Regions from separate parts of the Brachybacterium sp. p3-SID957 genome, predicted to be linked through region 1. Evidence: predicted binding sites of a transcription regulator. Region 1 holds the regulator's gene; each other region holds the start of a gene.
What was found. The regulator LexA, encoded in region 1, represses DNA repair genes until DNA is damaged. The targets are predictions, from matches to a motif close to TCGAACANNTGTTCGA.

Region 1 (9,607 bases):
CAGCACATCCATGGACTCGAAGCTGTACAGGTCGCGCGGGTCTCGCATCGGCACCTCCTCAGCCCGTGAACGCCCCGGGTGCCACACACAGCCGGGCCCGTCCACCATAATGGATCACCGTGCTCCTCCGACCGGGTGTCCGAGCGGTACGGGCACGCAAGACGAGGCAACCCCAGGGGGACCGGGTACGTGGACGACGCTGAGGGGCAGATCGCCCGGGAGATCGCACGCGAGCAGGACTACGCGGACCAGCTCTACGACAGGCTGGACGAGCAGATCGGCCAGGTGCAGGACAACCTCGAGAAGGTGCAGGCCTCGCAGCACGCCTCCACCCACCAGAACCGCTCGGAGCGGGACGCGTTCGCAGCCCTGTACGAGGACCGTCTGGCCCTGCTGCGCTCCGTCAGCCAGAACGTCGTGTTCGGGCGGCTGGACACCGACGAGGCCGCCCGGCGCTACATCGGTCGCATCGGCCTGTTCACCCCCGAGCGCGAACAGCTGCTGGTGGACTGGCGCGCCCCCGCTGCCGCCGCCTTCTACCAGGCCACCAGCAACGAACGACTCGGGGTGCGGCTGCGGCGCCACCTGATCAGCCGAGGCCGCAGCGTGATCGGCCTCGAGGACGACGTGCTCGATCCGTCCGTGCTGGAGGAGAGCGACGACATCGTGCTGCAGGGCGAGGGGGCCCTGCTGGCGGCCGTGTCCGGCCAGCGCACCGGCCGCATGGGCGACATCGTCGCGACCATCCAGGGCGAGCAGGACCGCATCATCCGCTCCGGGAACCGGGGCGTGCTGGTGGTCCAGGGCGGTCCAGGCACGGGCAAGACCGCCGTCGCGCTCCACCGGGCCGCCTACCTGCTCTACACGCACCGCCGGCGGCTGGAGCACACGGGCGTGCTGATCATGGCCCCCACCCAGGGCTTCCTGCGGTACATCGAACGGGTCCTGCCCAGCCTCGGCGAGTCCGGCGTGGTGATGCTGACTCCCGGCGAGCTCTTCCCCGGTGTGCAGACCGCACTGCACGACAGCGACGAAGTGGCGCGCATCAAGGGCGACGCCGCGATGGCGGAGCTGCTCTCGCGCGCCGTCAAGCAGCGCCAGCTGGTGCCGGAGCGCGACGTCCCCCTGCGCATCGACGGCACCGGCATCACGCTCACGCGCGAGGACGTGCGCTCCGCCCGGCGTGAGGCGCGAGCCTCCCACAAGCCGCACAACGCCGCCCGCGCCGTGTTCGTCCGAGCCGCCGCAAGCCGCCTGGCCGACCGGTACGAGAACGCCCTGCGGGCCGCCGGGCGCACCGTGGTCCCGGAGGACCGCCCGGAGCTGCTCTCGGACCTGCTGCACCACCCCGATGTGCGCCGCGAGCTCAATCTGGCCTGGCTCCCGTACACCCCCCAGGGCTTCCTGCGCATCCTGCTGTCACGGCCGGAGCGCCTGCGGGCAGCGGCTCCCCGTTCCCTCGCTCCTCACGTCGACGTCCTGGTGCGGCCCAAGGACTCCCCCTGGACAGTGGAGGACATCCCTCTGCTGGACGAGGTGGCGGAGATCCTGGGCGACGACTCCGCGCCGGAGGAGGCGCGCGCCAAGGAGCAGGCACAGAAGAAGGAGGCCGACGTCTCCTATGCGCGCGCCGTGCTGGAGAACATCGACACCTCCGGGATCATCCGGGCCGAGGACCTCGCCGAGCACGTCGGTCGGATCCGCGACGGCCGCACCCTCGCCGAACGGGCTGCCGGCGAGCGTGCGTGGACGTACGGCCATGTCGTGGTGGACGAGGCGCAGGAGCATTCGGCCATGAGCTGGCGCGCCCTGATGCGGCGCTGCCCCACCAAGTCGTTCACCGTGGTGGGCGACGTCGCCCAGACCTCCTCGGCCGCTGGCCCCGGCTCCTGGGAGGCCGCCCTGGCGCCGTACGTGCAGGACCGACTGCAGGTGGAGCACCTCACCGTCAACTACCGCACTCCCCGGCGGATCATGGACAGGGCCGCAGAAGTGGCCCAGTCACACGACCTTCCGATCACGGAGGTCAGCTCCGTACGGGAGGGGGACCGCGATCCCCGGATCGAGCACACCGACGACGCCCACCTGGCGGAGGCCGCCGCGCACGAGGTGCGCGAGCTGCACGCCTCGAGCATCGGCCGGATCGCGGTGATCTCCTCAGAGCACCGGCTCACCGCGGTGCTCGAGCAGCTGCGCAGCATCGGGGGCCTGCCCCCGGTGGGATCCGGCTCCTCGGGCGTGGACGACGAGATCGCGGTGATGACGGCACAGGACGCCAAGGGCCTGGAGTTCGACGCCGTGGTGGTGGTCGAACCTGCCGAACTGGTGGAGGGGCATGGTGCCGGGGACCTGTACGTCGCGATGACCCGCCCCACCCAGCATCTGGGTGTGGTGCACGCCCGACCTCTGCCCGACGGGATGTCCGGGGACTGAGCACCGGTGTGCGCCGGGGTCAGCCCCGGAGCTCAACGGAACGAGCCCCGGCGGAGGCAGGACAGGCCTCGGCGGAGGCAGGGGCGCGGACAAGCGATCAGCGGCCGTGGCTTCCCCTCCACGACCGCTGATCTGGGTGCGCTGCGCGAGCGCACGAGCAGTATCTTACGCACACATGAGGGGTGCTTCGCACCAATTCACAACTCGGTGCGAACCGGGCCGTGGGAGCCGTCCTGAGCGGCCTCGTGGGGCCCGCCGGACTCCTCGCGCAGACGGGTGATCGCAGCCTCGAAATCGGACAGCGAGTCGAAGGACTGGTAGACGCTCGCGAAGCGCATGTAGGCCACCAGATCCAGCTCCTGCAGGGGCTGGAGGATCGCCAGGCCCACGTCATGCGCATCGATCTCGGCCTGGCCGCTGGAGCGGATGTCCTCCTCGACGCGCTGCGCGAGCATGGCCAGCTGATCATCGCTGACGGGCCGGCCCTGGCACGCCTTGCGCACCCCCGAGATCACCTTCGCGCGGCTGAACGGCTCGCTCACACCGGAGCGCTTGAGGACCGACAGGGACGCCGTCTCGGCGGTGGAGAAGCGCCGACCGCACTCGGGGCACTGCCGGCGGCGGCGGATGGTGGCCCCGTCATCGGACGTGCGGGAGTCCACGACCCGGGAGTCGGGGTGGCGGCAGAACGGGCAGTGCACCCGTCAAGACTACCGGGAGCAGCCCGCCGCCGGGCCCGGATCAGCGCTCCACGCCCTCCCCGACGGGCAGATCGAGCTGCTGACCGGCGGTGACCCGACCGGTGGGCAGATGGTTCATGGCGCGCACCTGCGCGATGTACTCCTGCTGGCCCACGCCTTCGGGAGCATGCTGCTCGGCGAGGTCCCACAGGGTGTCACCGGCCTCGACGGTGACTGTGATGTGCTGCTCCTGACCCGCGCCCGCCAGCGCTGCGGGAACGTCGAAGACCAGCAGCGCGAGGGCCGCGACGACAAGGCCGAGCACGAAGGCGATGGCGGTCACCAGTGCGCGGCCGCGCGAAGTGAGCTCGAGTCGAACACCCGAGCGATCAGCGGGGCGCTGCGCACGGCTGTCACGGCGGGGGAAGGGCAGGACCGTGGTGGTATCGGTGGGCATCTCCGAACTCCTGTTCGATCGAATCTGTGTGCGACTGTAGACCGGTATCGGCGCGACACGCAAGAGGAAACATCGAACATGTGTTTGGAATCCGCTTCCGCGCCGCCTACTGTGGCTGACAAGGACCACGGAACCGTGAGGGTCTGACAAACGAAGCCAGGAGGCCCGCCCGATGTCGCCCAGCACCAGTCGCCGCCCCGAGAGCGCCCCTGTGGGCGATCACGCGAGCCTCACCCGCCGCCAGCGCCGGATCCTGGAGACCATCACCGCCGCGATCTCGGCCCACGGCTACCCGCCCACGATGCGGGAGATCGGCGATGCGGTGGGGCTGACCTCCTCCTCCTCCGTGTCCCATCAGCTGCAGGCGCTCGAGCGCAAGGGCTACCTGCGCAGGGACCCCAAGCGTCCCCGTGCGATGGAAGTGGTGATGCCCGGCGAGGACGATGCCCCTGCCCCGGCCCAGGAGGAGAGCGCGCGATCGGTCGAGGCCGTCTCCGTGCCACTGGTCGGCCGGATCGCGGCGGGCGTGCCGATCACGGCGGAGGAGCAGGTGGAGGACGTCTTCCCCCTGCCGGCGCGCTTGGTGGGCGACGGTGATCTGTTCCTGCTGCAGGTGGTGGGCGATTCGATGATCGACGCCGCGATCTGCGACGGCGACTGGGTGGTGGTGCGCCAGCAGCCGGTCGCGAACAAGGGCGAGATCGTGGCTGCGATGCTCGACGGCGAGGCCACTGTGAAGACCTTCGCCCAGCACGACGGTCACGTGTGGCTGATGCCGCACAATCCTGCCTTCACCCCGATCCTCGGCGATCACGCCGAGATCCTCGGCAAGGTGGTGGCGGTGCTGCGCGCCGTCTGAACCGGGAGGCGCCGGCCTGAGCGCGCTGCTGCCGGGTCAGACCGTCTGGGCGAGGCGGCGCAGGGCGCCCAGCGCCACCTGCGGGTCGCTCGTGGGCCACAGCGGTGGCATGGCCTCGCGCAGGAATCCCCCGTAACGGGCAGTGGCCAGGCGGGGGTCCAGCACCGCGACCATGCCCCGGTCGTCCTTGGTGCGGATCAGGCGGCCGGAGCCCTGTGCCAGCAGCAGCGCGGCATGCTGCGCCGAGACCGACATGAATCCGTTGCCCCCGCGTGAGGCGATCCGCTCCTGCCGGGCGGAGGTGAGGGGCTCATCGGGGCGGGGGAAGGGGATCCGGTCGATGGTCACCAGCCGGCAGGCGTCCCCCACCACGTCCACCCCCTGCCACAGGGTGATCGTCCCGAACAGGCAGGAGTCCTGCTCCTCGCGGAAGATCCGCACCAGGTTCGAGATGGAGTCCTCCCCCTGCACGCCGATGGTGAGGTCCAGCCGGGCCCGTACGTGCTCTGCGGCGAGCTCCGCCCCGCGCCGGGAGGAGAACAGGCACAGCGCCCCGCCGGCGGAGGCCTCCACCAGTTCGGTCAGGTGGTCCAGCATGTCGAGCGAGGGGCCCTCCCTGCCGGGAGGCGGAAGGTGCCGGGCGATGTACAGGATCCCCTGCCGGCGGTAGTCGAAGGGACTGCCGACGTCCAGCCCGGCCCACGCCCCGCGGTCCTCCAGGGCCGGGATCTCCTCGGGCGCCGTGCGGGCGGCGCGTGCCAGCCCCACCTCGCCCGCGGGAGGTTCGAATCTCCCGCCCAGGGCGAGGGTGGCGGAGGTGAGGATCGCGGTGCGGTGCTCCAGGACGGCACCGCGCATCGCCCCGGCCACGCTCAGCGGGGCCACCTGGATGCTGGACCGGCCGGTGGCCTCGGAATGGGAGACCGAGACCACGTCGTCCTGATCCGGTGCCAGCAGCCGCGTGCACACGTCGATGATCTGCTGGAGGTTGGATCGCACCGCCTTGCGGGAGCCGGCGGTCCCGGCCACGTCCGCGTCGCCGGCGTCCTTGGCGTCGGAGTGGGCCTGCCGGGACTCGGTGCGCAGGTGCTCGACGGCGTCGGCCAGCTGCTCGGGCAGGTCCCCGATCACGCGGCCGTCACTGACCAGGCTGAGGGCCTCGCGCAGCTCCTCCCCCGCATCGTCCAGAGCGGTGGCGGCCACGCCCAGGCCGCGCAGGTCGCGCACGGTGCCCCGCACCAGGGACGGGGTCAGCACGTCGGTGACGGCGGTGGTGACGCTCCCGGTGAGGCTGTGGGCCTCGTCGAAGACCACCACGTCGTGGTCGGGGATGATGCCGTGGCCGTCGAAGGCGTCGATGGCCAGCAGGGCATGGTTGGTGACGACCAGGTCCACCTCCCGTGCCAGCTCCCGGCTGTGCTCGGCGAAGCACGAGTTCACCATGGGGCAGCTGCTGCCCAGGCAGTGCGACCCGCTCACCGAGACCTGGCGCCAGGCGCGGTCCGACACCGGGGTCTCCAGCGAGTCGCGGTCCCCGGTGTCGGTCTCCTCCGCCCAGGCGCGCAGCCTGCGCACCTGCTCCCCCAGTCGCTCCCCGCCGTCACGGGCGGGATCCGCGGAGGCCTCGGCGAACAGCGCACCGGGGTCGATGTCCACGGGGTAGCCGCCGTCCAGCTTGTGGCGGCACACATAGTTGGAACGGCCCTTGAGCAGGGCGTAGGTGGGGGTGCGCGGCAGGTGCGGGGCCAGCGCCTCCACCAGGCGCGGGAGGTCCTTGGCCACGATCTGGTTCTGGAGGGCGATGGTGGCGGTGGAGACCACCACCGGTCGGCCCGAGGTCACGGCGTGCAGCAGGGCGGGCACCAGGTACGCCAGGGACTTGCCGGTGCCGGTGCCGGCCTGGACCAGCAGGTGGCGGCCGCCCTCCATCGCGGTGCCGACGGCCTCGGCCATGGCCCGCTGCCCCTCGCGGGCGGTGCCGCCGATCGCGGTGATCGCCGCGTCCAGCAGTGTTCCCAGGCGCGCCGGGTCATCCCCGGTCGAGTCGCGGGGAGGCGAAGGGGTGGGGCTGTGGACGGCGGGCACCGGACCACGGTAGCGGCCTGCGCGTCGGGGGCGGCCCAGGCGCGCCCCGGGCCGCTCGGCCGGTCTGCGGGGGCCTGCGTCCCACGGGCGGCCAGATGGCTCACCGGCGGCGGGACACCCCTCAGGCGGTGGCGTGCAGCTCCGCGGCGAGGGCCTCGTCAACCCGTGCCTTGAGGTGGGTGCCCTCCATCAGGTGCTCCTCGGAGATCACCTCACCGGTGCTGTGCACCCGGGAGATGAGATCCCCGCGCGAGTACGGCACCACCACGTCGACCTCGACCGCCGGGCGGGGCAGTCGCTGCGCGATCAGCTCGCGCAGCTCCTCGATGCCCTCACCGGTGCGGGCGGAGACCACCGCGGAGTCGTCGACCAGGCTGCGGATCCGGGCGATGGTCTCCGGCTCGGCGATGTCGGCCTTGTTCAGCACCACGATCTCCGGGACGTCGAAGCCCTCGAGCTCCCCCAGCACCGCGCGCACGGCCCGGATCTGGCCCTCGGGATCGGGGTGGGAGGCGTCCACCACGTGCAGCAGCAGGTCCGCGTCGCCCACCTCCTCGAGGGTGGAGCGGAAGGCCTCGACCAGCTGGGTGGGAAGGTGGCGCACGAAGCCCACGGTGTCCGCGTAGGTGAACTCGCGGCCGTCCGGGGTCTGGGAGCGGCGCACCGTCGGGTCCAGGGTGGCGAACAGGGCGTTCTCCACCAGCACCCCGGCACCGGTGAGCCGGTTCAGCAGAGAGGACTTGCCGGCGTTGGTGTAGCCGGCGATCGCGACGGAGGGCACCTGGTTGCGGTGCCGGTCGGCACGCTGCGCCTGACGACCGGGGGTCATCGCCTTGATCTCCCGGCGCAGCTTGGCCATGCGGTCGCGTATGCGCCGACGGTCCAGCTCGATCTTGGTCTCACCGGGGCCGCGCGAGCCCATGCCGGCACCGCCGGCGGCCACCCGGCCACCGGCCTGTCGGGACATCGACTCGCCCCAGCCGCGCAGGCGGGGAAGCAGGTACTCGAGCTGGGCCAGCTCCACCTGGGCCTTGCCCTCGCGGGACTTGGCGTGCTGGGCGAAGATGTCGAGGATCAGAGCGGTGCGGTCGATGACCTTCACCTTGACGATGTCCTCGAGGGCTCGACGCTGACCGGGGCCCAGCTCTCCGTCGGCGATCACGGTGTCCGCCCCCACCTCGGCGACCACCTCGGCCAGCTCGGCGGCCTTGCCCTTGCCCAGGAAGGTGGCGGGATCGGGGTGGGCGCGGCGCTGCAGCACGCCGTCGAGCACCTCGGAGCCCGCGGTCTCGGCGAGCGCGGCGAGCTCGCGCAGGCTGTTCTCGGCGTCCTCGAGGTTGCCGGAGGTGTAGAGCCCGGCCAGGACCACACGCTCCAGGCGCAGCTGGCGGTACTCGACCTCGGTGACGTCCTCGAGCTCGGTGGACAGACCGCCGACGCGGCGCAGGGCCTGGCGGTCGGCGAGGTCGAACTGGTCGCCGTCGGTGGTGGAGTCGTAGGTGACGGCCGAGACGGAGGCGTCGCCGCGCGCGAGGATCCGCTCGGTCAGGGGGTCACGGCGGCGGGCGCCGGGGCTCTGCGCGGCATCGGCTTCCTCGGTCGAGCTCCCGGTGACGTCGTCGTCCGGCACGGGGTCTGGATGGAAGGCGATGGGCACGATCTGGGTTCTCCTCGAGGGGGGCGACTGGAGTGGCCGACGCCGGCACGTCCGGGAGGATCGTGCGACGCGGACATCCAGAATCCCACGACAGGTTGCGGAGGTCGAGGGATTAAGCGCAGGGCCGAGAGGGATCACGGGCATCCCCGGCCCTGCGGCGCGGTCACGGCCGGGAGGCTCCGTATCCTGGCGGGGTGAGCGAGCACTACTTCTCCCCCGCCAGCGAGGCAGATCAGGCACCCTTCCCGCTGCGGGTGCACCTGGCGGGCGCGGAGCGGGACCTGGTCTCCAGCAGTGCGGTCTTCTCCGCCCGAGGCCTGGACAAGGCCACCGCCGTGCTGCTGGATCGGCTGGACGTGCTGGCCCCCGTGCCTCCCGGCGCGAGGATCCTGGACCTGGGATGCGGGTGGGGACCGATCGCGCTCAGCGCCGCGCTTCTGCATCCCGACGCGGAGGTGTGGGCGGTGGACGTCACCGCGCGTGCGCGTGCTCTCACCCGCGCCAATGCGGAGCGGCTGGGCCTGGACCGAGTGCGGGTGGCCGCTCCGGAGGAGGTGCCGGACGATGTGCGGTTCGACGCGATCTGGTCCAACCCGCCGATCAGGATCGGCAAGCAGGAGCTGCATGCGCTGCTGCTGCACTGGACGGCGCGCCTGGCCCCGACGGGGACCGCTGCTCTGGTGGTGGGGAAGAACCTGGGGGCGGACCCCCTGGCCCGCTGGCTGGGCGAGCAGCTGCCCGCACGCGAGGTGCGCAAGGCAGCCAGCGCGAAGGGCTTCCGCATCCTCGAGGTGGGGCCGGAGGAAGGCTGAGCGAGGAGAGTTCCCCGCCGGCCCGGGCCGCCTGGGCTCAGCCGCGGAACACGCCGTCGGCCACCAGTCGGGCAGGCCCGGTGAGGGTGACCTCCTCGCCGCGGCGGGCCACCTGGAGAGTGCCGCCGGGCACCTCGACCGTCCAGGGACGGCCGGAGCCGTCGGCGGCCCGATGCGCAGCGGCGACGGCCACCGCGGCCACCCCGGTGCCGCAGGAGTCGGTCTCCCCCACCCCGCGCTCGAACACCCGCATCGCCACGTGGTGGTCCCCGCGCTGCTGCACGAACTCCATGTTGGTCCCGCCCTCGGGGTCGGGCGCGATGCCGGGGCGGCGGGTGAGGTCCAGCTGGTCCAGGTGCACGCCCTCGGGCAGGAACGCGACCGCGTGGGGGTTGCCCATGTCCACGTCGTAGGCGATCAGCTCGTGCCCGTCGATGCTGAGCCGGCGGTCGTTCTCCTCCAGCGCGGGTGCTCCCATGCCCACCCGCACGGTCCAGTCGGCGCCGTCGTGCCGGGGGCGTGACAGGATCTCGACGGTGCGCAGACCGGCCCGGGTCCAGATCTGGAAGGCGTCCGTGTCCACGTGGCCGGCGGCGCGCAGGTGGGCGGCGAACACGCGCACGC
Region 2 (9,607 bases), on a different contig from region 1:
TCGTAGGCGGGTCCGAGGGGCTGCCCGGCGCAGAACCGGCCGGGCCGCCGATCTGACGTGCGGATTCACTCTACCGTTATCACCCTGTGACCGGGCGGGCCCTCGCGGCGGCCTCCTCGGCCGTCGGCTCCGGCAGCGAGCCGCGCAGTGCAGGGTGGATCGGCAGCGACAGTGCAACGGGCAGTCCCTCCGCCGCGGCACGCAGGCATGCGGGGGCGGGCGATTCGGAGGGCATGGGGGCATTCTCCCCGCCACAGGTTCAGCCCGGCGCGACCTCGAGCGTCGCACCCGCCCTGAATGACCGCTCCTGGGAATCGGCGACCGCCGCCCTCAGAGCGACGAACAGCGCGATCAGGCCCACGGCCAGCAGCATGTGGCCCAGACCTGCGATACCCGGGATCGCCGCGGTGGTGCCGGCGGGGTCGGCCCCGTTGAGCGTGAGAACGCCCCGCACCACCATCATCACCACCGTGATCACCAGGCCCACGTTGTAGGTCCAGTAGAAGACGGTGAACGAGCGGCGCCCGGTGACGCGCACGGTGGCCTCGAGCGCCAGCACCACGAGAAACACCAGCATGCCCAGCACCAGCAGGTGGGTGTGGAGCGTGGAGAGCTGCGACTGCTCACCGACCGTGCCGGTGAGCTTGGAGTACTCGCGGTAGAAGACACCCGAGGCCAGACCGAGGATCATGTAGACGAAGGACGTGACGAGCAGACGATTCATCCCTCCACCCTAGGAAGCCGCTGGTCAGGCGGCTTCCATCGAATGGTTGAGGTGGGCTCGTGCCTGCTCGCGCCGCGGCTGGCGGCGCCTGAGCCTGATGCGCGAGGCGCGGCTGCAAGGCGCGTCCCGTGCTCGTCGGCGCCACCGGTCGGTGATGATCGGTTCATGGAGACTCTCACCATCGGCGATCGCCGCTTTCTCATCCGTCGGGCTCTCGAGTCCGACGTGCCTGCGCTGGTGGCCCTGCTGGCTGACGACCCGCTAGGGCGCGGCCGGGAGTCGGCCGACGATCTCGGCCCGTACCTGGCGGCGTTCCGCGAGGTCGACGCGGACCCCCGCCAGCTGCTGGTCACGGTGGTCGAGGGGCAGACGACCGTGGTCGGCACGGTGCAGCTGTCCCTGATCCCCGGGCTCTCGCGGGGCGGTGCCTCGCGGCTCCAGATCGAGGCGTTGCGGCTGGCGGAGTCCGTGCGGGATCTGGGACTCGGCAGCATGCTGCTGGAGTGGGCCCATGCGTACGGGCGCGAGCAGGGGGCGGTGCTGTCGCAGCTGACGTGCGACCGCAGGCGCGATGCCGCACATCGGTTCTACGAGCGGGCCGGGTACGTGGCGAGCCATACGGGGTTCAAGCGAGGGCTGTGACCCAGGTTCCTCCACAATGACCAGTTATCCACATTCCTTTCCACATCCTGTTTCCCGTCAGGCTAATTTTTCCCGGGACGGCGCGGAGTTATCCCCAATCGTCGAACGTTCTTTCGATTGTCGGTGCCGCGACGCAGAATGGGAGCATGGAACCTCAGCTCCCAGGCGACGACAGCACCAGGTCAGGCAACAGCCTGCCCGCTGGTGACGTCCTCGCGCGGGCGCTGGAGCACGCCTCCCGCCTGCCGGACTCCGGCGCGGTGAGTAATATCGTGGGTGAGATCATCGCCCGCGCGCTGGCCGCATTCACCGCCACCGTGTCGGTGCTCGATCCCGTTCCTGATACGCAGCCCGGTTCGCCCCAGGAAGCCCTCGCCGTGCTGGCGGGGATCGAGCAGCTGCGCGCGGGGATCGCCGCACTGGACGCCACATGGCAGGTGGCGGCCGAGGACCGCATCCGCGAGGCGGACGCCGCTCGTGATGTGAGGGAACGGGACCAGGGGCGTGCCGCCGCGAACGAGGTGGCCCTGGCCCGCCGCACCTCCCCCAGCTCGTCCTCCATGTCACTGGCATGCGCGCGCAGGCTGGTCGCGCAGATGCCCACCACCTACCAGCAGCTGGCCCAGGGGCGCCTGCCTGAGCGCAGCGTCCATGCCATCACCCGTGCGCTGGACAACGCGGATCCGGCCACGTGCGCCCGGATCGACCGGTGGATCCAGGAGGATCCCACCCGTCTCGACGGCCTCGGCACCCGTCGCACCGGGCAGCTCGTGCGGGAGATGAGCCACGCCCTGCATCCGGGTGACTCCCGTGCCCGCGCCGAGCGCGCCGCGCGGAAGCGGAACGTGACGATGGTTCCCCTCGGTGACGGCATGGCCCGCATCTCGGCCACCCTGCGCGCATTGGATGCCGCCGCCGTGATGAAGAGCCTCACCACCGGGGCGGAGGCCCGCCGCGCGGCCGGCGCCCGGGACTCATTCGGTGCCCTTCAGGCCGATCAGCTCGTCGCCGCCGTGACCGGGGGCACCTACGCCGCCCCCGGGACCAGGCACGACGTCGGGATCGTGATCACCGACCGTGCCCTGCTGGGCGGCGCGGCCGATGCGGAGTTCGCCCGCATCGAGGGATACGGCGCGCTGCCCGCGCACATCGTCACCGACACCATGTGCGGGCGCCCACCCGGCTCCATCATCCCGGCCAACCGCACCTGGAGGCAGCACGAGCACGCCGATGCCGCTTCGACCGCGGTGTTCCGCCGCCTGTACACCCACCCCGTCAGCGGTGAACTGGTAGCGATGGAGTCCACCGCCCGAGCGTTCCCGGTGGGCCTGGCGCGCATGATCAGATGGCGCGACCAGACGTGCCGCACCCCCTGGTGCAACGCCAGGATCCGGCATCTGGACCACATCGATCCCCACGCACGTGGAGGGCCCACCAGCTTCGGCAACGGGCAGGGCCTGTGCGCTCGCTGCAACTACCTGAAGGAGCACGGGCACTGGGTGGTGCAGAGGGCGACGACGACCTCCCCCGCCGCCGGGGCCACGGCGATCACCTGGAGAAGTCCACACGGGGCCCAGGGCACGTCACCCACCCCGCGATCGGAGCCCGCCCCGCCACCGGCGTCGAAGGCCCACGCTCCCCCGCAGCCCGATCCCCCTCCACCAGCTCCCCCGACTCCACCTCATGCCTTCGACGACCCGCCGTTCTGACTCCTGCACGCCCAACGCCCCCCACGCAGGGGCATCCCGCCGCGCGCCCGCGCATGGCAACCACCGGCATCCGCGCTCGACCAGCAGGTGGATGCGGGAGACTCACCATGGTGACCCAGGCCACTCGTCCGCTCCGGGCAGGGATGGGCCGCGTCGCTGCCGCCGCCACCCACGAGCGAAAGGACCCTCGATGAGCGCCTCCGACGGAGCCACCTACGCCCCCGCCGCCATGCCCAAGCCCGTGGTGGAGCCCGGTGAGTTCGTGTTCGCCGCGATGCACCTGGACCACGGGCACATCGTGGGCATGACCGAGGGCCTGATCGGGGCCGGCGGCACCCTGCGCTGGGTGTACGACCCGCAGCCCGAGCGCGCCGCCGCCTTCCAGGAGCGGTTCCCCGAGGTCCGAATCGCCGACAGCGAGGAACAGGTCCTCGCCGACGAGGAGGTACGCCTGGTGGCCGCCGCCGCGATCCCCTCGGACCGCGCCCCGCTGGGCATCCGGGTGATGGAGGCCGGCAAGGACTACTTCACCGACAAGACCCCGCTGACCACCCTGGACCAGCTGGCTGCGGCCCGCGAGGCCGTCACCCGCACCGGGCAGAAGTACGCCGTGTACTACTCCGAGCGGATCCACGTGGAGGCCGCTGTCCTGGCCGGCCAGCTGATCGACCGGGGGGCCATCGGCCGCGTGATCCAGGTGATGGGGATGGGCCCGCACCGCCTGGGCGCCCCGGAGTCGCGCCCCGACTGGTTCTACCGCCGCGCCCAGTACGGCGGGATCATCACCGACATCGGCTCCCACAACTTCGAGCAGATGCTCACCTTCACCGGCTCCGAGGACGCCGAGATCCTCTCCAGCGCGATCGGCAACTTCGCCCACCCCGACCATCCCGAGCTCGACGACTTCGGAGAGGCGCACATCGCCCTGTCCTCCGGCGCCTCCGGCTACGTGCGGGTGGACTGGTTCACGCCCGACGGTCTGCGCACCTGGGGTGACGGCCGCACCTTCATCCTGGGCACCGAGGGCTACATCGAGCTGCGCAAGTACGTGGACATCACCACCGACAACGGCCCCGGCCAGGTGCTGCTGGTCGACGGCGACGGGGAGCATCGCATCCAGGCCGACGGCCAGGTGGGCTACCCGTTCTTCGGGGACCTGATCCTGGACGTGCTGAACCGCACCGAGAACGCCATGACCCAGAAGCACGCCTTCAAGGCCGTCGAGCTGGCGCTGAAGGCTCAGGAGCAGGCGCGGGTGCTCACCGAGCCGCGGTGAGCTGCGGGCTCACTTCCCCGCGGTGAGCTGCTCCCGCACCTCGCCGCGCAGCACCTTGCCGATCAGGGAGCGCGGCAGGTCCTCGACCACCACGATCCGGCGCGGCACCTTGTAGGCGCTGAGCCGTTCCTTCGCCCAGGCGCGGACCTCGGCCTCATCGATCTCACCGGAGGCGATGACGGCGGCGACCACCTTCTCGTCGCCCCGCTCCTGGCGGATGCCGACGACGGCGGCCTCCTCGATGGCGGGGTGGTCGCGCAGCACGCGCTCCACCTCGCTGGGGGAGACGTTGAAGCCGCCGGTGATGATGATCTCCTTCTTGCGGTCCACGATGGTGGCGAAGCCGTCCTCGTCGAGCGTGACCAGGTCGCCGGTGCGCAGCCACCCGTCCTCGGTCATCGCCTCGGCGGTGGCCTCGGGGTTGTTCCAGTAGCCCTGGAACACCTGGGGGCCCTTGACCAGCAGCTCGCCGCTCTCGCCGGGGCCCACGTCCTCGCCGTCCTCGTCGACCACCCGGCGCAGGGTCGAGGGGAAGGGGATGCCGATGGTGCCGGTCTTGCGGGTGTCGGAGAAGGGGTTGCCCATGGCGATGGGGGCGCACTCGGTCAGGCCGTAGCCCTCGACCAGCCTGCCGCCGGAGACGGACTCCCACAGCTCCACCACCTCGTCGGGCAGCGTCATGGCACCGGAGATGCACCACTTGACGCCCTTGAGCGAGATGCCCTTCTCCTTCGCGCCCTGGGCGGTGCGCTCGTACAGCGGCGGGACCGCGCAGTAGATGGTGGGCGGGCTCTTCTTCATCGCGGTCAGCGCCATGTCCACGTCGGGGCGGGGGAACAGCACCTGGCGGACCTGCTTGTACACGCCGAAGGTCACGTACAGCACCATGCCGAAGGCGTGGAACATCGGCAGCATCGCGTAGCTGGTCTCCTCGCCCGTGCGCGCGCCGTGCATCCAGGCCACGCCCTGCAGCGCATTGGCGTACATGTTGCGGTGGGAGAGCATCACGCCCTTGGGCACACCGGTGGTGCCCGAGGTGTACTGGATCGCGCCCAGGTCCTCGATCGTCGGCCGCGGGTGGGAGGCGGGCAGCGCGGGGTGGGCCACCAGCTGCTTCCAGGTCATGTCGCCCTTGGCACCGCTGGTGAGCTGCTTGCGCTGGGCGGCGAGCTTCGGCACCGGCAGGTGCAGCGCCAGGCGCTTCACCATCGGGAAGGCGTCCAGCAGGTTCACCGCCACGACCTTGGGGGCCGACGGGATCGCGCGCAGCTTCGGCACCACGGTGTCCAACGCGATGGCGATGCGGGCGCCGTGGTCGGCGAACACCTCCTCCAGCTCGCGCTCGGTGGAGAGAGGATTGTGCTCGCACACGATGCCGCCCAGCCGCAGCACCGCGTAGAACGCGATCAGGTGCTGGGGGCAGTTGGGCAGCAGGATCGCCACCCGGTCACCGGGGCGCACACCCATGCGACGCAGGCCCTCGGCGGCGGAGGCAATCCGCTCCCCCATCTCGGTGTAGGTCATGGTGGCGCCGAAGAACTCGGTGGCCACCCTGTCCCCGGCCTCGGCGCAGGAGCGCTCGCACATGTCGGTCAGGGACTCGTCGGGGATGTCGATGGTGGCGGGGACCCCGGGCTCGTAGAAGCGCACCCAGTCGGGGGTCGCATCGGTGCCGGGAGCGCTGGTGGCGGGGGTCGCATCGGCGCCGGGGGCGTCGTTCGCGGAGGTGTTCGGGAAGTCGGGCGTGGTGGGGGTGGCGTCGCTGGTCATGATGCCGTCGAGTGTAGTGACCGGCGCGGGGTCAGCGGGTCCCGTCCACCGGCTGCGCCGCCGCCCCTCCGGACGGCTCTGCGCGGTCGAGAAACCGCCGCCGCACCAGCAGGTGCCACCCCCACAGGGCGCTGCCGGCCAGTACGAAGCACAGCGCCGTCACCGCCAGCGAGACCAGGCTCGCGGTGGCCAGGGGCGCGATCACCCCGGCCAGCAGGGCGTTGGTGAGCAGCGTGAAGAACGTGCCCAGGGAGGCGGCCGCGCCCCGCTCGTAGGGGAACAGGTCCAGGATCTCCAACTGGATCGGCGCGAAGAACAGCGAGGCCGTGAAGCTCATCAGCATCGGCCCGATCAGCACCGGGACCAGGGAGGCGTCGTAGCCGCCGGTGGGTGCGGGGGCGATGATCACCAGCAGCAGGTTCACGGTGGTGGTGACGATGGTGGCGAGGTAGCCGATGGTGATCAGCCGGGCGCGGTCCATCGCGTCGGCCGCCCGCCCCACCACCCAGGAGCCGGCGATCATCCCGATGATCAGGGGCGCGAACAGCACCCAGAAGTCCTGCTCCCCCAGGCCCAGCAGGCGCACCACCACGATCGGGGCGGAGGCCACGAACACGAAGTGGGCGGCGAAGCCGAGGGCTGTGGCAGCGGCGATGCGCAGCATCACCGCGGAGCGCCCCACCCGCCACAGGGCCCCCAGTACGGAGCCGAGCCGCAGCGGGGTGCGGTGCTCGGGTGGCAGGGACTCGGGCATCATCGCGGTGAGCACCAGCACCACCACGCCGTAGATGCCGACGCCGGCGAACACCCAGCGCTAGTCCCCCAGCAGCAGCAGCCAGCCGCCCAGCACGGGTGCCAGCACGGGGGCGAGTGCGAAGATCATCATCACCCGGGCCATCAGGCGCTGCGCCTGGGCTCCCTCGAACAGGTCGCGGATCACCACGCGGGAGACGATGGTGGCCGCGCCCGCGCTGGCCCCCTGCAGGATGCGAAGCGCAATCAGCACGCCCAGCCCGCCGGCCAGGATCGCGCCGAACATGGCGGCCAGGTAGATCACCAGCCCGCCGATCATCACCCGTTTCCTGCCCAGGGCGTCGGAGAGCGGCCCGTGGAACACGCTGAGCACCGCGAAGGCCCCCAGGTAGGCGCTGATCAGCTGCTGCAGCTCGGCCTCGCTGGCGCCGAACTCCTCACCGATGCGGCTGAACGCCGGGAACACCGTGTTGATGGTGAAGGGACCCAGCATCGCCAGGGCAGCGAGGGTCAGGGTGATGCGGGCACTCGCGCGTGCCCGGGGAGTCTCAACTGCCACGCAGGTTCCGTCGTACGAATCTTCCGGCGGTGCGCACGGGGCCGGCGCCGGCGGCCAGCAGCATGCCCATCAGGGCCGTGGTGCCGCCCGCGCCGATCAGCAGAGGGTCCCTCATGCGGCCCCCGGCCGACGGCTGCGAGGCCAGCACCGTGGAGATCCCCACCATCAGCGCGCTCATCGTCATGCCCACGATCAGGCGGTCAGCAGTGTTCTCCATGCGGGTGATGACCTTGTCGAGGTCCGCGGCGTCGATGTGCACGTCCACACCGCGGCTCTCGTAGTCGTCCAGCAGGCGCAGTGCCCGCTGGGGCAGGTCGGTGCCCAGCCGCAGCGCGGTGCGGCCCGCCATTCCCGCCCGCCGGGCCAGCGCCTCGGGGCTCAGCAGCTCGCCCATCGCGATCGGCAGCACCTCTTCGAGCACCGTCGCGACCTGGAAGCCCGGATCCAGGGTGACGGCGCTGGACTCGGTGAGCACCAGCATCCGCAGCAGGGCCGAGACGTCCGAGGGCAGCTGCAGGCGGTGGCGGCGCAGCAGGGCGGTGATGCGCTCCACCACGGCGGCGACGGAGATCTCTCCCAGCGGCTTCTCGGTCAGCATGTCCAGCAGTTCGGACACGTCGCGCGAGAGCCGCCTGCGGTCCACCCCTCCGCGTGGGGGCGCCAGCTGCAGCAGGGCGGAGACCGCGCCGTCCTCGTCCTGTCGGCCCAGGGCGAAGGCGAGCCACAGCAGGTGCTCGCGCACCTGCGGGGAGAGGGTGCCGACCATCCCGAAGTCGATCAGCCAGATGGTCCCGTCGGTCTCCACGAACAGGTTGCCGGGGTGCGGGTCGGCGTGGAAGAAGCCGTCCACCAGCACCATCCGCAGCAGGGACTCGGTGGCGTCGTGGGCGACCTTGCGGCGGTTGATGCGGGCGGCGTCCAGCGCGGTGGTGTCGGTGATGACCATCCCGGTGACGAACTGCTCGGTGAGCACCTCGGAGGTGGTCAGCTCCCGGTACACACGGGGGACCCGCACCGTGCGGTCCTCGGCCAGGTTGCGGCGCAGGCGGCGCGCGTTGTCTGCCTCGGTGCGGTAGTCCAGCTCGCGGCGCATCATGCGATCGAAGGCCGCCACCACCGACTCGATGTCGGCGTCACGGGCGAGGGACCACTCGCGGGAGGCCAGCGCCGCCAGGGAGCGGATCAGGTCCAGGTCCGAGTGGATCATCTCCGCGGCACCGGGCTTGCGCACCTTCACGATCACCTCGGTGCCGTCCTGCAGGCGGGCGCGGTGGGCCTGGCCGATGGAGGCCGACGCCAGCGGCACCTCCTCGAAGTGCGAGAACACCTCGTGCGGGTCCGCGCCCAGCTCGCGCCGGATCGTCTCGGCGATCTGCGCATAGGTGACGGGCGAGGTGCTGGTCTGCAGCTTCTCCAGCTCCGAGGTGTACTCCAGCGGGAGCAGGTCGCGGCGGGTGGAGAGCATCTGGCCGAGCTTGACGAACGTCGGCCCCAGGTCCTCCAGGGCACGGCGCAGGCGCATCGGGCCGGGGACGGGGCCGGAGTCGTCGCCGGAGAGGTGGCGGTACACCAGTCCGCTCATGTGCTCGCGCAGGCCGATCTGATCGGCGAGGGCCGACATGCCGTTGCGCACCAGGACCTCGGCGATCCGACGGTAACGGGCGGTGACGGAGGCCATGATGGCCATGCTAGCCAGGGGTCGGGTGGGGCAGCGTGGTGCGAAGCCGCGATTCCCACCGTTCGTACCGCATCCCGGATGCGATCGACGTCGCTCCGGGCCGATACTCAGCATCGGGGAGTAGAAACCTCCGCACTCCTGCCGACCACCCGAGAGGCCCCCACCATGCGCATCCCACGAGTGCTCGCGATCGTCCTGGCCGGTGGTGCCGGGTCACGGCTGGACGCCCTCACCGACCACCGCACCAAACCGGCGGTGCGGGTGGCGGGCAACTACCGGTTGATCGATGTGGCCCTGTCCAACCTGGCCAACAGCCACGTGCGCGACGTGTGGGTGGTGGAGCAGTACCTGCCGCACGCCCTGAACGAGCACCTGTCCAACGGCCGACCCTGGGACCTGGACCGCACCCACGCCGGACTGCGGATCCTGGCCCCGTTCACCGGCGGCACCGGGGAGGGCCTGCCCCAGGGCAACAGCGACAGCCTGTGGCACTTCC
Region 3 (9,607 bases), on a different contig from region 1:
GAGGTGAAGATCTTGGTGCCGGTCACCCGGTAGCCGCCGTCGTCCTGGGGCTCGGCACTGCTCGAGGAGTCGAACAGCATCGCCTCGTTGCCTGCCTCGGAGATGCCGAAGGCGAACAGGCGGTCGTCGGCGGCGTCCTCGAGGATCACGCGCCCGGAGTCGGCCCCCAGTCGGTGGGCGTGCAGAGCCGCGCCCGTGACCACCAGGTGCATGTTCATGGACAGCGCCGTGGCGGGTGCGGCCTGCGCCAGCCGGCGCTGGATGCGGGAGGCCTGCAGCAGGCTCCCGCCGAGGCCGCCCAGCTCCGTGGGCACCAGCAGGCGCAGGTAGCCGCGGTCGCGGAGGTCGGCGAGGTCCTGCTCGGGGAAGGTGTTCTCCCGGTCGTGGGTGACGGCACGCTCGCGCAGCGTCTCCAGCAGGGCGTCAGGCAGGAAGGCGTCCGCGGACAGGTCCGCAGGGACGGTGTGATCGGGGGCGATCCGATGGTCGGTGGGGGTCTCAGCAGCGGCGTCGTTCATGGATCCACCGTAGTTGCTGGAGCAGCGCGCAGCGGTGCGGCGGCTCTCACACCCGGATGGTCGCGACCACCGGACGGTGGTCCGAGGCACGCGAGCGTGCCACCTCCAGGCCCGTCACCTCGAGATCCCCGCGCACCCAGATCGAGTCGATCCGGCGCCGCGGCAGGCGCGCGGGGTGGGTGGCGCGGACCGTGCGGGGCGTCCAGGGCAGTGCGGCCGGCAGTGCGGCCGGCAGTGCGGCCGTGAGGATCGTGCGCCACGGGGAGGGCGCGCTGCGGCCCGCCGCCTCCCATGCCGCATCCCGCCATCCGGCGGCGGCCAGCTGGGCGAGCTCGGGTGCGGACGGATCCGCGTTCATGTCGCCCAGCAGCGCGGCCGGCCCGTCGAGCGCCTCGGCGTGCTGGAGGATGCCCCGCACCTGCGCCGCGCGGTGCCGGCGGTCGCGGTTGTCGAGGTGGGTGAGCAACAGGTGGAGCGACTCGGCACCCGCCACCCGCGCCGCCAGCAGACCGCGGGGCTCGCGGGGGCCGGGACGGTCGGGATCCGCGGGCAGCGGGTGCAGGTGGTGCTCGATGATCTCGGTGCGGCTCAGCAGTGCCAGGCCGTACCGTCGGCGTCGGCCGCCCGGCTCGGCGGGGTCGCGGTCGATGACCGCCCCGAACCGCACCTGCCCACCCAGCCGCGCAGCGAGGCGGGACGCCTGGTCCTCGAACCCGGACCGGACACCGTAGGCGTCGTCGACCTCCTGCAGGCCGACCGCATCGGCCCCCAGCGACGCGATCGTCGCTGCGGTGCGCGCGAGGTCGAGCCTGCCGTCGGCACCGGCCCCGTGGCGGATGTTGTAGGTGGCCAGGCGCAGCACCGTCATCGCGGCGGGCCCTTCATCGCTCTGCGCCCTTCATCGCCCTGCGCCGCTCATCGCTGCGGGCCCGCATCACTGCAGACAGCTCGGCCCCAGCAGCGCCTTCAGGGACGCGTACAGTGCGGCCGAGGGAGTCACCGAGAGCCGCTTGTCCAGCTGCATCAGGGTGGCCCGACCGGGCTCGCGCAGCTTGACGCGCACCTCGCTGGAGCCGGGGTTGTCCTCGAGCACCTCCCGCAGCTGCTCGGCGACCGAGGTGGTGGCCCGCATCGAGGGCAGGGAAATCACGACCGGCCCGTCGGGCCCTCCCCCGGTGTCCGGGATGGTCATCTCCATCACCCGCAGCTCGGGCATCCCCTTGGAGGTGTCCACGCGGCCCTTCATGGAGACCACCAGGTCCTCGGCGAGCTCCGTGGCGACGGTCTGGTAGGTGGAGGGGAACAGCAGGCAGTCGATGGAGCCCTCGAGGTCCTCCACCGTGGCGATCGCCCACATGTCGCCCTTCTTGGTGGTCTTGCGGGCCAGTGTGGTGATCAGCCCAGCGATGGTGACCATGGCGCCGTCCTCCACGGCCCCGTCGTCGGCGAGTGCGCTGATGGAGGTGCTCGAGTTCTGTGCGATCACGTGCTCGAGCCCGTACAGCGGGTGGTCCGAGACGTACAGGCCCAGCATGGTCCGCTCGAAGGCGAGCTTCTCCTTGCGGTCCCACTCCGGCAGCTCCGGGATGGTGATGGTCGCCGCGGAGCCCGAGGAGGCGCCGTCCTGCCCGCCGCCGGCGAACATGTCGGCGAACAAGTCGTACTGGCCCTGGGCCTCCTTGCGCTTGACGTCCACCACGGCGTCGACCGCGTCCTCGTGCACCAGCACCAGGGAGCGGCGGTTGGCGCCCAGGGAGTCGAACGCCCCGCCCTTGATCAAGGACTCGATGGTGCGCTTGTTGCACACCGTCAGGGAGACCTTGTCCAGGAAGTCGGTGAAGGAGGTGAAGTCGCCCTTCTCCTTGCGCGCCTTGATGATCTCCTCCACCACGTTGTGGCCCACGTTGCGGATCGCGGACAGCCCGAAGCGGATGTCGCTGCCGACGGCGGAGAAGTACATGTCGGACTCGTTGACGTCCGGTGGCAGCACTGTGATGCCACGGTGTCGGCAGTCACCCAGGTACAGGCCCAGCCGGTCGCGGTTCTCCTGCGTGGAGGTGAGCAGCGCGGCCATGTACTCGGTGGGGTAGTTCGCCTTGAGGTACGCGGTCCAGTAGGAGACCACGCCGTAGGCGGCGGAGTGGGACTTGTTGAACGCGTAGTCGGCGAAGGGCAGCAAGGTCTCCCACAGGGCGTCGACCGCCCCCTTGGAGTAGCCCTTCTCCTTCATGCCGGCCTCGAAGGAGACGAACTGCTTGTCCAGCTCGGCCTTCTTCTTCTTGCCCATCGCGCGGCGCAGGATGTCGGCCTGTCCCAGGCTGTACCCGGCGACCTTCTGCGCCGTCTGCATCACCTGCTCCTGGTAGACCAGCACGCCGTAGGTCTCCCCCAGGATCTCCGCCAGCGGCTCCTCCAGCTCGGGGTGGATCGGAGTGATCTCCTGCAGGCCGTTCTTGCGCAGCGCGTAGTTGGTGTGGGAGCCCATGCCCATCGGACCGGGGCGGTACAGCGCCGAGACGGCGGTGATGTCGCCGAACTTGTCGGGCTTCATCTGCCGCAGCAGGGTGCGCATGCCGGAGCCGTCCAGCTGGAACACCCCGAGCGTGTCACCGCGCTGCATCAGCTCGTAGGTGGCCGGGTCCTCGAAGCCCAGGGTCTCCAGATCCGGCGGGGTCTTGCCGTTGCGCTCGATGTTGACCAGCGCATCGGAGATCACGGTGAGGTTCCGCAGGCCCAGGAAGTCCATCTTCAGCAGGCCCAGGGTCTCGCACGTGGGGTAGTCGAACTGGGTGATGATCTGGCCGTCGGAGGGGCGGCGCATCATCGGGATGATGTCCATCAGCGGCTCGCTGGACATGATCACCGCGCAGGCATGCACGCCCCACCCTCGGGTGAGGCCCTCGACGCCCTTGGCGATGTCGAACACCTTCTGGACGTCCGGCTCCTCGTCGTGGAGGCGGCGGAACTCGCCGGCCTCCGCGTACCGCTTGTGCTCGGGGTCGAAGATGCCCGACAGCGGGATGTCCTTGCCCATCACGGTGGGCGGCAGCGCCTTGGAGAGCCGGTCTCCCATCGCGTAGGGGTAGCCCAGCACGCGAGCGGCGTCCTTGAGGGAGTTCTTGGTCTTCATCACGCCGTAGGTGATGACCTGGGCGACGCGGTCGTCGCCGTACTTGCGCTCCACGTACTCGATGACCTCGCCGCGGCGGCGGTCGTCGAAGTCGACGTCGAAGTCGGGCATGGAGACGCGGTCGGGGTTGAGGAACCGCTCGAACAGCAGCCCGTGCTCGAGGGGGTCGAGATCGGTGATGCGCATGGCGTAGGCGACCATGGATCCCGCACCGGAGCCACGGCCCGGACCCACGCGGATGCCGTTCTCCTTGGCCCACTTGATGAAGTCGGAGACGACCAGGAAGTAGCCGGGGAACCCCATCTGGGTGATCACCTCGACCTCGTACTTCGCGCGGCGCGTGACCTCGTCGGGGATGCCACCGGGGTAGCGGTACTCCAGTCCCCGCTGGACCTCCTTGACGAACCAGGAGTGCTCGTCCTCCCCGGGCGGGGTGGGGAACACCGGCATGAAGTTGGCGCCCTCACCGGTGGTGGTGAACTGCACGTCGCACATCTCGGCCACGCGCAGGGTGTTGTCGCAGGCCTCCGGCATCTCCCGGAACAGCTCGCGCATCTGCTGGGCGGACTTCAGGTAGTAGCCGGAGCCGTCGAACTTGAAGCGGCCGGGGGTGTCGAAGGTGGAGCCCGAGTTGATGCACAGCAGGGCGTCCTGGATCTTCGCATCGGCCTCGGTGACGTAGTGGAGGTCGTTGGTGGCCAGCAGCGGCGCACCGATCTCCTTCGACAGGGCGATGAGGTCCTTGGTCACGCGCTGCTCGAGGGTGAGCCCGTGGTCCATCAGCTCGACGAAGTAGTTCTCCTTGCCGAAGATGTCCTGGTACTCGCCTGCCGCCTTGATGGCCTCGTCCCACTGGCCCAGGCGGATGCGGGTCTGGATCTCACCGGAGGGGCACCCCGTGGAGGCGATCAGCCCGCTGCCGTACTTCGCGAGGATCTCCCGGTCCATCCGGGGCCACTTGCCCATCTGCCCGTCCAGGGACGCGGACGACGCCAGGCGGAACAGGTTGTGCATGCCCTCGGTGGTGCGCGAGAGCAGGGTGAGGTGGGTGTAGGCACCGCGGGCGGAGACGTCGTCCCCGGCCTCCTGCTGCTGCTTGGTGCCCCATTGCACGCGGGTGCGGTCATGTCGGCTGGTGCCGGGGGTCACGTAGGCCTCGACGCCGATGATCGGCTTGATGCCCGCGGCGGTGGCCTCGCGGTAGAACTCGTAGGCGCCGAACACGTAGCCGTGGTCCGTGATGGCGATCGCCTTCTGGCCCTGACGTGCGGTCTCGGCCACCAGTTTGTCGATCTTCGCGGCCCCGTCCAGCAGGGAGTAGTCGGTGTGACAGTGGAGGTGGACGAAGTCCTGGGAGTCCGCGGAAGCCATGCGTTCCAGGGTAGTCCGGGGCACCGACCGACGCGCCGGTGGGCGGGGTCATGGTGGTCACCCCGGCGGGTCGGCGCGCTCACCTCGAAGGACGCTCCTGGCAGCGTCCAACGGGTCCGCGGGGAGCTTCGCCTCCTCCCAGCAGCGGACGAGGGTCGGTACATGGCGAGGATCGGGATCACGGCGGAACTGGTCGAGCAGGAACCGCTGGGCATCAGCACTGAGGCCGCTCTTGCCGAGCGCCACCGCGACGTCGTGGACACCGAGGACTCTCAGCCGTTCCTGGGTGTGAGCACGCTCGTGGATCTCGATGACATCACTGGCGTACTCGCTGCTCCCGTACGAGTGCCGATCGTCCCTGACCTCGGCGAGCAAGGGCTGGCGATCGACCGACCAGTCCACCGCCCCTCGGTCCGCGGCGACCCGGGTCACTGCGAGCTGCGCCTGCGATGACCATCGACGGGCCCGATGGAAGAACTCGGCGAAGGTGGCTCCGCTCCATCGGCGCAGGGCTTTCTCCAGCGCGTCGACATCGCGCATGCGCAAGGCCAGATCCGCAGCCAGCCGCTGCAGTCTGTCGAGCCGCGCATGCACCAGTTCTGCTGGTGAACGACCGATGTCGGAGAACCGCTGGTCGACGAAAATCCCGTCACCCATCGGGTCGATGTCCAGGGGGAAGGGAGCAGCCGTGTCCCTTCGGACGGGTCCTGAGCCCTCGTGCGAGGCCATGTCGATGTCGATGAGATCGAGGAGAGCCTCGATCCGCCGCTCGACCTCCGAAGCGGCGAGTTCACACAGTCGCCGGTCCCAGTGCCCGATGACCAGCGGCATGATGGGGATCTGCGGGCTCGGGTGCTTCTCCTCGAGCCCGATGACGGTGCGGATGAATCGTTCAGGCTGTCCACTGCCTGGTCGCGCAGCACGGGGCACGAGGCGGCTCGCCAGATCGATGGCGACACCGAAGGCACGATCGTGCCGATTCCACTGATCGAGGCCGGATCGTATTCGTGTGACAGCGAGCAGAGCTGCGTCGAACGACGCGGCCGAGTCGCTGCGGATGCCGCCCTGGAGAAGGTCGGACACCTGCACTGCGGCATTCATGCTGTCCGGAGGGAGGTCTGCCTCTCCGTCCTCCCCCAGCCACGATGCGACCCGTTCGCGCAGGCACCTCTCGACCTGCGTCGGCGTGGCATGACGAAGGAGCCAGCCATGGAGGTCGTACGCCTCCGGTGCCAGGCCGATGCTCGCTAGTCCCTCATCGACGTACGCGTTGATGGAGAGCTCGTCGCCAGGATCACGCTCCCATGCTCGTGCCGCGAGGGCGTCCCGTGCACGCTCCAGATCCGCGAACGGCACTGCGTCGTCATGCACGTCGGTGATCGCTGCCTGCGGATCCGGTTCGCGGTCCGCGAGCCACCGCGCCACGACCGCGGCAGCGTGAACACAGAACGGGGCCAGTGCCGAGCCACCGTCGTATGAGTGGCCGCACGTGCATCGGAAAGGGCTCCCCCAGTACCGGCCCATGCGCACCACGCGATCAGGGTCGGAGTGGACCACACCTTCGAGCGGCATGAGACCGTGCTCGTGGTCCAGAAGATCCACTCCGCGTGCCAGGATGCACGCCTCGGTCAACTGCGCCGCGGGCACCGTGTGCGTGAGGTCGGCCAGGACCATGGGAGAGCTCATGGATGGATCATCGGGCAGGGGTGTGACAGAAGAACGCGACTCGGCGGTCGCCCGCCCGGGGAAGCACCTGCTCATCCACGGTGATCGTCAGGCTGGCCATGCTCCTGTGCAGCGCGGGTCCCATGGAGCACGGGTTCGGCCCAGCGGTGGCCTCCCGTCGGGCAGGACGACGGAGATCCGGTCGAGGCCGACGTGCCCATGACCGGCCACCCTGGGGCAGCAGTACCCGTCGGCCCAGAGAGTTTCGTATCGCGCAGGCCCGGACCGCGGAGCGGCCCACGAAGGCCCGCCGGGCATCACCCCTCCTCGGCCAGCAGGAACCGTGCCACCTGGTCGATGTAGCCGGGGCGGTCCGCGAAGTAGGAACCGCAGTGGTCGGCCCCCTCGGTGAGCACCAGCCGTGCCGACGCTCCGGCGGCCCGCGCCAGGCGGTGTGCGTGCTCGACCGGGATCACCGAGTCCTCGGTGCCATGGAACATCAGCAGGGGGCGGGGCTCGATGCGGCTGATCGCCTCGATCGGCCGCACCTGGGAGAAGCCGTAGCCGTAGCGGTGTCGGGTGGCGAGGTCCACGAGGTGCGCGAAGGCGCCCGGCACCCTGAGCGAGGCGGCGGCGGCTGCGACCACGCCGTGCATGTCGGCGAAGGAGGAATCGGCGACCACGCGGGAGACGGTCGGATCCTCGGCCGCCACCAGGATCGACACGGCCGCCCCCATGGAGAAGCCCAGCAGGTCGATCCGGGCGTCGGGCCGGCGGGTCCTGGCGAATGCGATGGCGGCGCGCAGATCCTGCTGCTCGTAGTGCCCGAGGGACTGCCGGCCGTCATCGGAGTCGCCGTTGCCGCGGAAGTCGAACAACAGCACGCTCGCGCCGGCGCGGTGCAGCCCGGTGCCGATGCCCAGCATCTGCGACTTGTCGCCGCGAAAGCCGTGGCTGGCGATCACCACGTGCTCACTGCGCTCAGCTCCCGGGGCGTCGAGCCACCATCCCCGGATCGTGGTCCCGTCGGCCGCGGTGAAGTCGACAGCCTCGCTGTCCACGCCGAGCTCGAAGGGCGTGAAGGTGTAGGGCAGGTCGGGACGGCGGGGCCCGTTGAGCTGCCGGGCGGCCAGCAGGGCGGCTCCACCGGCGAGCGCCGTGGCCCCCGCTCCGGTCAGCGCGGCGGCGATCAGTGGTGCGTTGCGTGGCATGGATCGCAGTCTAGGCACGGCGGCAGGCACGGCTCCGGCTCGTGTGGATACGTGCGGGGCCTCGGTGGCCGACCCGTTATCCACAGAATGTGGAAAAACATGCATTGTGGAGGAACCCGGATCTGCATTGTCCACCCTTTTATCCACGGCCTTCCACATATTTCGAACGTCCTTTCGATTGTCGGTGATGGCGCCTACTCTTGGACCATCAGCACAGCCGAGGAATTCCCGGCCGCGACATCCACCGAAAGGGGGAACGATGACCCAGGTCAGCGATGGTTCCGTGCCGAAGCCGCGGGGTCGCGCCGTTGCGCGTTCCCGCCCCGGTGCGCCACGCCCGCGCAAGCCCGGGATCCGAGGATCACGGCGTCCGCTCACGCGGGAGACCCTCCCTTCAGAAGCTTTCGTCGACGAGGCCGGGGCGGAGGCGGAGAAGCTCCGGGAGCTGTGGGATCTGGGCCTGGCCGAGTCACGGCAGCTGGCCGCGAAGCTCCGTCTCGCGGCGCGTCACTGGCCCGCCGGCGATCCGGAGGATCCGGATCTGCGCGACGAGGCGGATCTGATGGTGTCTCAGGCCCTGCGCTGCAGCATCCATCACGCATCCCGGCTGCTGGAGGATGCTCACACCGCCGTCACACATCTGCCGCGACTGCTGGCACGTCTCGAGGCCGCTGAGCTGCCGGCGCGCTGGTTCACCGTCGTGCTGCGTCGCGCCGGTGGTCTGCGCGAGGCGGCACTGCACGAGCTCGACGAATCCATCGCCAGCTGGGAGCTCGCGGTCGATGAGGGGCGCTTCCGTCGCGAGCTCGGTGCCCTGGTGCGCTGGCTCAGCGATCAGCAGGAGGCCGCTCAACGCTCACGCCCTCAGCGCAGTGTGGACATCCTCCCGCCCGATGAGGACGGCACCGCCTGCCTGCAGGTCATCGGTCCCGCACCGGAGATCCTCGCCCTGGGGCGCCGACTGGACTCCGCGGCCCGCGCGATCCAGCGAGCTCAGCGTCAGGCCCTGGAGAGCGGGCAGGAGATCCCCTTCGATGACGGCAGCGTCTCCGGGACCGCGAGGCCGCTCTCCCTCGCGGCGCTGCGCTACCGGGTTCTCACCGGTTCCGTGCTGGAGACGGGCACGGTCGAGGTCCCCCGTGAGCGGTTCCGCATCACCGTCACGGTCCCCGCGCTCAGCCTGCTGGGTGCGGCGGACGCACCCGGCATGCTCGACGGCATCCACCCCATCCCCGCGGAGATGGCGCGGGAGCTCGCCGGTGGGGAGAACACCTGGTACCGCGTGCTCACCGATCCGAGCACCGGTGCGTTCCTGCCCCTGCCGGCCGACCGCTACACCGCCAGGCCAGACATGCTCGAGCACCTGCGCCTGCGCCATCCCACCTGCGCCGTGCCCGGCTGCACCAGGCCCACGTCCTGGGCCAGCGAGATGGACCACATCGAAGAGTTCGACCACCGCGACCCCGCATCCGGCGGTCCCACCTCGATCGAGAACACGCACCTGCTGTGCTGGCGTCATCACCAGCTGAAGACGGCCGGCCTCATCGACCCCGTGCGCCGCAGTGCCGCCACGGCTGATCCGCTGGGCAGTTCACCTTCCGATCCGCCCTCCGGGTCACCTTCCGATCCACCCCCCAGGTCACCTTCCGATCCACCCTCCAGGTCACCTTCCGATCCGCCGGCCAAGTCACGCTCGGGTCCACCCAGCGGAG

Region 2: a site for LexA is predicted at 1,468-1,483, ahead of M3B01_RS00365 (HNH endonuclease signature motif containing protein). Genes of this name have one in related genera too.
Region 3: a site for LexA is predicted at 8,058-8,073, ahead of M3B01_RS02460 (HNH endonuclease signature motif containing protein). Genes of this name have one in related genera too.

Annotation. Positions count from the first base shown of each region.
Region 1 is NZ_JALXKT010000020.1:33,743-43,349, reverse strand. It holds gene M3B01_RS06315 (proteasome assembly chaperone family protein) at 1-48, opposite strand, end outside; gene M3B01_RS06310 (AAA family ATPase) at 190-2,433, shown strand; gene nrdR (transcriptional regulator NrdR) at 2,631-3,134, opposite strand; gene M3B01_RS06300 (LysM peptidoglycan-binding domain-containing protein) at 3,175-3,570, opposite strand; gene lexA (transcriptional repressor LexA) at 3,743-4,429, shown strand; gene M3B01_RS06290 (ATP-dependent DNA helicase) at 4,466-6,514, opposite strand; gene hflX (GTPase HflX) at 6,636-8,171, opposite strand; gene M3B01_RS06280 (class I SAM-dependent methyltransferase) at 8,366-8,983, shown strand; gene dapF (diaminopimelate epimerase) at 9,021-9,607, opposite strand, start outside.
Region 2 is NZ_JALXKT010000001.1:100,690-110,296, reverse strand. It holds gene M3B01_RS00380 (hypothetical protein) at 80-235, opposite strand; gene M3B01_RS00375 (DUF2871 domain-containing protein) at 260-724, opposite strand; gene M3B01_RS00370 (GNAT family N-acetyltransferase) at 890-1,366, shown strand; gene M3B01_RS00365 (HNH endonuclease signature motif containing protein) at 1,513-3,075, shown strand; gene M3B01_RS00360 (Gfo/Idh/MocA family protein) at 3,266-4,351, shown strand; gene M3B01_RS00355 (long-chain-fatty-acid--CoA ligase) at 4,361-6,121, opposite strand; gene M3B01_RS00350 (hypothetical protein) at 6,153-6,929, opposite strand; gene M3B01_RS00345 (MFS transporter) at 6,936-7,433, opposite strand; gene M3B01_RS00340 (AarF/ABC1/UbiB kinase family protein) at 7,423-9,111, opposite strand; gene M3B01_RS00335 (glucose-1-phosphate adenylyltransferase family protein) at 9,277-9,607, shown strand, end outside.
Region 3 is NZ_JALXKT010000006.1:68,444-78,050, forward strand. It holds gene M3B01_RS02435 (acyl-CoA dehydrogenase family protein) at 1-518, opposite strand, end outside; gene M3B01_RS02440 (endonuclease/exonuclease/phosphatase family protein) at 565-1,386, opposite strand; gene dnaE (DNA polymerase III subunit alpha) at 1,453-5,019, opposite strand; gene M3B01_RS02450 (hypothetical protein) at 5,077-6,705, opposite strand; gene M3B01_RS02455 (alpha/beta hydrolase) at 7,002-7,895, opposite strand; gene M3B01_RS02460 (HNH endonuclease signature motif containing protein) at 8,155-9,607, shown strand, end outside.